DNA from 2 places in the Aeribacillus sp. SP014 genome. Region 1 is predicted to be linked to the other one. Evidence: a T-box and tRNA genes for the amino acid it is inferred to sense, from the RefSeq annotation. Region 1 holds a T-box; the other holds one or more tRNA genes.
The links. The T-box of region 1 lies ahead of alaS (alanine--tRNA ligase). A T-box ahead of a tRNA ligase gene usually reads a tRNA of that ligase, here a tRNA-Ala.
Positions count from the first base shown of each region.

Region 2: it encodes a tRNA-Ala, which carries the amino acid that the T-box ahead of alaS (alanine--tRNA ligase) is inferred to sense. The anticodon was not compared.

Region 1 is NZ_JBSRXI010000001.1:2,926,021-2,929,263, reverse strand. Features, by position in the region: gene ACVIJU_RS14335 (hypothetical protein) at 1-154, shown strand, start outside; gene ACVIJU_RS14330 (AI-2E family transporter) at 227-1,288, shown strand; T-box leader at 1,338-1,544, shown strand; gene alaS (alanine--tRNA ligase) at 1,617-3,243, shown strand, end outside.
Region 2 is NZ_JBSRXI010000001.1:3,381,536-3,384,778, reverse strand. Features, by position in the region: rRNA gene ACVIJU_RS16645 (23S ribosomal RNA) at 1-331, shown strand, start outside; tRNA gene ACVIJU_RS16640 (tRNA-Val) at 428-503, shown strand; tRNA gene ACVIJU_RS16635 (tRNA-Thr) at 663-735, shown strand; tRNA gene ACVIJU_RS16630 (tRNA-Lys) at 912-987, shown strand; tRNA gene ACVIJU_RS16625 (tRNA-Leu) at 995-1,076, shown strand; tRNA gene ACVIJU_RS16620 (tRNA-Gly) at 1,083-1,154, shown strand; tRNA gene ACVIJU_RS16615 (tRNA-Leu) at 1,162-1,250, shown strand; tRNA gene ACVIJU_RS16610 (tRNA-Arg) at 1,256-1,332, shown strand; tRNA gene ACVIJU_RS16605 (tRNA-Pro) at 1,336-1,412, shown strand; tRNA gene ACVIJU_RS16600 (tRNA-Ala) at 1,424-1,496, shown strand; tRNA gene ACVIJU_RS16595 (tRNA-Met) at 1,507-1,580, shown strand; tRNA gene ACVIJU_RS16590 (tRNA-Ile) at 1,587-1,663, shown strand; tRNA gene ACVIJU_RS16585 (tRNA-Ser) at 1,676-1,765, shown strand; tRNA gene ACVIJU_RS16580 (tRNA-Met) at 1,776-1,852, shown strand; tRNA gene ACVIJU_RS16575 (tRNA-Asp) at 1,855-1,930, shown strand; tRNA gene ACVIJU_RS16570 (tRNA-Phe) at 2,041-2,113, shown strand; tRNA gene ACVIJU_RS16565 (tRNA-His) at 2,131-2,206, shown strand; tRNA gene ACVIJU_RS16560 (tRNA-Gly) at 2,435-2,505, shown strand; tRNA gene ACVIJU_RS16555 (tRNA-Ile) at 2,512-2,585, shown strand; tRNA gene ACVIJU_RS16550 (tRNA-Asn) at 2,685-2,756, shown strand; gene ACVIJU_RS16545 (TraR/DksA C4-type zinc finger protein) at 2,817-3,243, opposite strand, start outside.

The DNA of each region.
Region 1 (3,243 bases):
TATTGGAAAAATCGGAGTCAATCAGTATTATTGTTGGCATTGTTTTATTGAGCTTACCGTTACAAAAGGCATTATTCACACACATCAAGTAGAAGAAGACGGAACACTAAGTTCTTTAGATGACTTGTTTCCTGAAGAAGATCGTGCGATTTGAGGCGCCTAAAATGGGCGCCTTCATGCATATTTTCGTGAGCATTCCTCAAAATAAAAAGAGGAGGGATGCGGGATGAATGAGCGAGAGCGGAAATGGCTTTTCCGAATCATTTTTTTTCTCATTTTATCATTGTTTGTATATATGGTTCTTCAGCTAAAAGTCATTTGGTTTCCTATTTTCAAAATGTTAAAAGCTGTTTTAATTCCTTTTATGCTTTCCGGCTTCATTACCTACTTGCTTCATCCCGTAGTGGAAAAACTTTACCGTTCAGGTGTTCCAAGAACATGTTCGATTCTCATCATCTATTTTATTTTTTTCGGAGGAGTCGGTTTTAGCTTTTATAAAGGTGTCCCAATTTTTGTTGAACAAATGAAAGACCTTTCCGAAAATATCCCTATGTTTACAAAATATTACCAAAGCTGGACGGATAAAATTCATGACGGAACAACCAATTTACCTGGAGAAATTCATCATCGAATTGAATCTTTTATTGCTGGAATGGAAACATCCGTTGCTGCCTTTCTTGAACGGATGCTTTCAAGCATGAAGTCAATTATTGATTATGCTGTTATTATTGGTGTCATCCCCTTTCTCGTTTTTTATATGTTGAAAGATTATGAGAAAATGAAAAAAGCCATTTGGTACTTCACCCCGAAGAAATGGAGACGTGAAGGGAGACGTTTTTTAGAAAACGTCGATGAGTCGCTCGGAAGTTATTTGCGGGGGCAACTATTTGTTTGTTTTCTGATCGGGCTGGCGGCTTCGATTTTGTTTTGGCTGTTTAAAATTAAATATCCGTTAATTTTAGGGACGATTATCGGAATGACCAATATTATTCCTTATTTCGGTCCATTTATCGGTGCGGTTCCTGCTTTGATGGTCGCTGCAACGCTCTCCATTAACAAAATAATTGTAGTGCTTTTCATCATTTTTGGGCTGCAATTTATTGAAAGTAATATTCTTGGCCCTTTCATCGTTGGGAAAAGCCTGCATATGCATCCGATGGTGATTATTATGGCGCTCTTGGCGGGCGGAGAAATCGGCGGAGTGATCGGTTTAATTTTAGCTGTGCCTTTTATCACTGTTCTGAAAGAGATATTGCTGCATATCATCCGTCTAAGGAAAGCGCATTGACAAGCGATTTTTCCTTGTCTATAATTCGTGATAGACATGGAATAAGTGCATGAAAGCGATGACGAATCGAGTATGTTGCAGTCCATCTTAAAAGAGAGGGGCTTCCGAGGCTGAAAGAAGCTCTAGATGAAGGGCAACAGAACGCTAATTCTGAGTGCAGGCAAAACCTGACGAAAATGCCACGTTACGGCAAATGAAGGTGATGAGCAATTGGCTCATAATCAGGGTGGTACCGCGAGTAACTCTCGTCCCTGTGTAAATCAGAGCATTTACATAGGCGAGAGTTTTTATTTTGCGAGAAAAATGAAGACATTTTAGGAGGAATGCCATGAAAAAGCTCACTTCAGCACAAGTTCGTCAAATGTTTTTAGATTTTTTTAAGGAAAAAGGACATTCGGTTGAACCGAGCGCTTCTTTAATTCCGGTTGATGATCCGTCACTATTGTGGATCAACAGCGGTGTCGCAACATTGAAAAAATATTTTGACGGAAGGGTTGTTCCTGAAAATCCGAGAATTACTAACGCACAAAAATCAATCCGAACAAACGATATTGAAAATGTCGGAAAAACAGCGCGCCATCATACATTTTTCGAAATGCTCGGAAATTTCTCAATCGGCGACTATTTTAAAGAAGAAGCGATTGAATGGGCATGGGAATTTTTAACAAGCGAAAAATGGATTGGCTTCGACCCAAATAGATTATCAGTTACTATTCATCCGGAAGATGAAGAGGCGTATGACATTTGGAAAAATAAAATCGGGTTGCCGGAAGAACGAATTATCCGTTTGGAAGGAAATTTTTGGGATATTGGTGAAGGGCCAAGCGGACCAAATACTGAAATATTTTATGATCGTGGAGAAGAATTTGGAAACGATCCAAATGATCCGGAACTTTATCCCGGCGGTGAAAACGAACGCTATTTGGAAGTTTGGAATCTTGTTTTTTCTCAATTTAATCATAATCCTGATGGAACTTACACTCCGCTTCCAAAAAAGAATATTGATACAGGCATGGGCTTAGAGCGAATGGTTTCTGTCATTCAAAATGCGCCGACCAACTTTGACACAGATCTCTTTTTACCGATCATTCAAGCTACCGAAAAGATTTCGGGGGAAGCTTATCGAACCGACAAAGAGAAAGATGTCGCTTTTAAAGTGATTGCCGACCATATCCGCACGGTTACATTTGCTGTTGCAGACGGCGCGCTACCTTCTAATGAAGGCAGAGGGTATGTACTTCGCCGTCTTATCCGCAGAGCGGTTAGGTATGCAAAAACGATCAACATAGACCGCCCGTTTATGTATGAATTAGTTCCGGTTGTAGCGGAAATTATGAACGATTACTATCCGGAAGTAAAAGAAAAAGCATCCTTTGTTCAAAAGGTAATTAAAAATGAGGAAGAGCGTTTCCATGAGACTCTCCATGAAGGGCTTGCCATTTTAGCGGATGTAATCAAAAAGCAGAAAGAACAGGGTAGCCGAATAATTCCAGGCGAAGATGTGTTTCGGCTTTACGACACATATGGTTTTCCAGTGGAATTGACGGAGGAATACGCACAAGATGAAGGCATGGAGCTGGATTATGAAGGCTTTGAACGAGAAATGGAGCATCAAAAAGAACGTGCAAGAAAAGCCAGACAGGATGTCGACTCGATGCAAGTGCAAAGCGGAATTCTTGTGGAATTAAAAGAGGAAAGCAAATTTGTTGGCTACAATACCCTAGAAGCAAATGCACGGGTGCTTGTGATCATAAAAGATGGGGAATTAGTCGATCAAGCCGAGAGCGGGGAAGAGGTCCAAATTATATTGGACGAGACGCCTTTTTATGCTGAAAGCGGAGGTCAAATTGCTGACAAAGGAATCATCAAAAATGATGATGTGGTCTTAAACGTAAAAGATGTGCAAAAAGCGCCGAACGGCCAACACTTGCACCGGGCTGTCATCGAAAAAGGCG
Region 2 (3,243 bases), 460 kb from region 1:
GTACGCGAGCTGGGTTCAGAACGTCGTGAGACAGTTCGGTCCCTATCCGTCGCGGGCGCAGGAAATTTGAGAGGAGCTGTCCTTAGTACGAGAGGACCGGGATGGACGCACCGCTGGTGTACCAGTTGTCCCGCCAGGGGCACCGCTGGGTAGCTATGTGCGGAAGGGATAAGCGCTGAAAGCATCTAAGCGTGAAGCCCCCCTCAAGATGAGATTTCCCATCGCTAAACGCGAGTAAGATCCCTTGAAGATGACGAGGTAGATAGGTCCGAGGTGGAAGCGTGGTGACACGTGGAGCTGACGGATACTAATCGATCGAGGACTTAACCAAGAAAGAGCATCTATTCGTGAAGGAACCGTTATCTAGTTTTGAAAGAATTATGGACTTTTATTTACTTTGCATATGTCCTCTGGTGATTTTTGAATTGGAGGATTAGCTCAGCTGGGAGAGCACTTGCCTTACAAGCAAGGGGTCGGCGGTTCGATCCCGTCATCCTCCACCATACAGTATATCGATTCAGCTCAATTGGCAAAGCACGGTCGAGATATCGTCTTTCATGCTGCTTCATCGTACCAATTGAACTTTTCCTTGGACAAGATTTCTAAGATTGGAACGACGATCAAATGAAGCAAGACTGATTATTGATTGTTGTATTCATCATGCCGGTGTAGCTCAATTGGCAGAGCAACTGAATCGTAATCAGTAGGTTGGGGGTTCGATTCCTCTCGCCGGCATCATTAAAGGTGTTGCATATTGAGCAGGAGCTTTTAGATTAGTCGTCAGAGCAACGAGCAATGCTTCGACGAACAATCAGAGAGTTGTCCCGACGCATCCAACATCCTCGAAAAGACTGGCAGAGGAAGGGACATCTGACAAATGAAAAATGGATTAGGAGAAAAAAATTTTTTATGAGCCATTAGCTCAGTCGGTAGAGCATCTGACTTTTAATCAGAGGGTCGGAGGTTCGAATCCTCCATGGCTCACCATTTTGACGCGGGTGTGGCGGAATTGGCAGACGCACTAGACTTAGGATCTAGCGCCTTACGGCGTGGGGGTTCAAGTCCCTCCACCCGCATAATACGCGGAAGTAGTTCAGTGGTAGAACACCACCTTGCCAAGGTGGGGGTCGCGGGTTCGAATCCCGTCTTCCGCTTTTCTCTGCCGGGGTGGCGGAATTGGCAGACGCACAGGACTTAAAATCCTGCGGTAGGTGACTACCGTACCGGTTCAAGTCCGGTCCTCGGCACCATATTTGCGCCCGTAGCTCAATTGGATAGAGCGTTTGACTACGGATCAAAAGGTTAGGGGTTCGACTCCTCTCGGGCGCGCCATATCGGGAAGTAGCTCAGCTTGGTAGAGCACATGGTTTGGGACCATGGGGTCGCAGGTTCGAATCCTGTCTTCCCGACCAGGGAATTTAAAGGGGCCTTAGCTCAGCTGGGAGAGCGCCTGCTTTGCACGCAGGAGGTCAGCGGTTCGATCCCGCTAGGCTCCATATTTAATTTGGCGGTGTAGCTCAGCTGGCTAGAGCGTACGGTTCATACCCGTGAGGTCGGGGGTTCGATCCCCTCCACCGCCATTTTTCGGACCTTTAGCTCAGCTGGTCAGAGCAGACGGCTCATAACCGTCCGGTCGCAGGTTCGAATCCTGCAAGGTCCACCATCTTTATTATATGGAGGAGTACCCAAGTCTGGCTGAAGGGGTCGGTCTTGAAAACCGAGAGGCGGGTCAAACCGCGCGGGGGTTCGAATCCCTCCTCCTCCGTCATTATTATCGCGGGGTGGAGCAGTCCGGTAGCTCGTCGGGCTCATAACCCGAAGGTCGCAGGTTCAAATCCTGCCCCCGCAACCAATGGTCCCGTAGTGTAGCGGTTAACATGCCTGCCTGTCACGCAGGAGATCGCGGGTTCGATTCCCGTCGGGACCGCCATTAATTATTGATTCAACAGCTGTAGGAGGAATTTTTCAAGTACAGCAGGTTGTGTCAATGAATTCTTTCTTTAATGATGGATTGTACATAATTTTTTATCGGAGTTTTACGGCTCGGTAGCTCAGTCGGTAGAGCAAAGGACTGAAAATCCTTGTGTCGGCGGTTCGATTCCGTCCCGAGCCATTGTTTTATTAATTGCGGCGACTGTGGCGAAGTGGTTAACGCACCAGATTGTGGCTCTGGCATTCGTGGGTTCGATTCCCATCAGTCGCCCCATTTGCCTATAGTAGAGATAGATAATATGGCATTGAAAATAAGTATTTATTTCTATTATCAGCTTATTATGCGGGTGTAGTTTAGTGGTAAAACCTCAGCCACGAGCGACACTTCAATGAATAATCTGCGAGTTGCCTCGACGCATTTACATCCTCGAACAGTGCTGGAAGAGGAAGAGGCATGGAAATTGCGTGTTTATCATTTAAATAGAAAAATAAATATTTTCGCGCGGGTGTAGTTTAGTGGTAAAACCTCAGCCTTCCAAGCTGATGTCGTGGGTTCGATTCCCATCACCCGCTTAATATGGGCTTGTAGCTCAGCTGGTTAGAGCGCACGCCTGATAAGCGTGAGGTCGGTGGTTCAAGTCCACTCAGGCCCATTGCTATTTTTTAAGCAGCTTAGTTGGGCAATTGACATTGTTGCAATTGTCAGTCAAAAGCTGTTCTATTTGGCAAAATGCCTTAAATTTTTTTTATATTCCGCAGTAGCTCAGTGGTAGAGCATTCGGCTGTTAACCGAACGGTCGCAGGTTCGAATCCTGCCTGCGGAGTCATTTCGAAATCAAAAAAAGCGTTGCAAACTGCAACGCTTTTTTTGTCTTCTTGTAATTTTAATCATTTTTCGTATATGGTTCTTTTTCTGTTAATGGAAGATCTCCCCATAAAACTGTTAAATCCTCTTCATCAAGCATTTTTTCATATCGTTTATGTTCATGTGACGGATAGACGTTTACGTTTTTTCCCTCAATATCTGTATAAATGAAGTTTTCAATATCTTCAATATATCCAATTTCATCATCGGAATTATACATATCTCCGTACGATAACGGTGGAGTTCTTACATCTTGCGGTGTCTCTGACGTTCCGTATTCGATAACATCTTGAAAATAATCATACGGCTCAGTAACAGCGGTATTTTCATGGTCGATTTGAGAGGATCCGTGAAAAGTCGCATCAAGTATTTCTTCCTCTACAGGTCTTTCATGAGAAATCGTTTGAACTAGAGTATGTTCTTTGCATGTTTTGGCTGTCGGTATA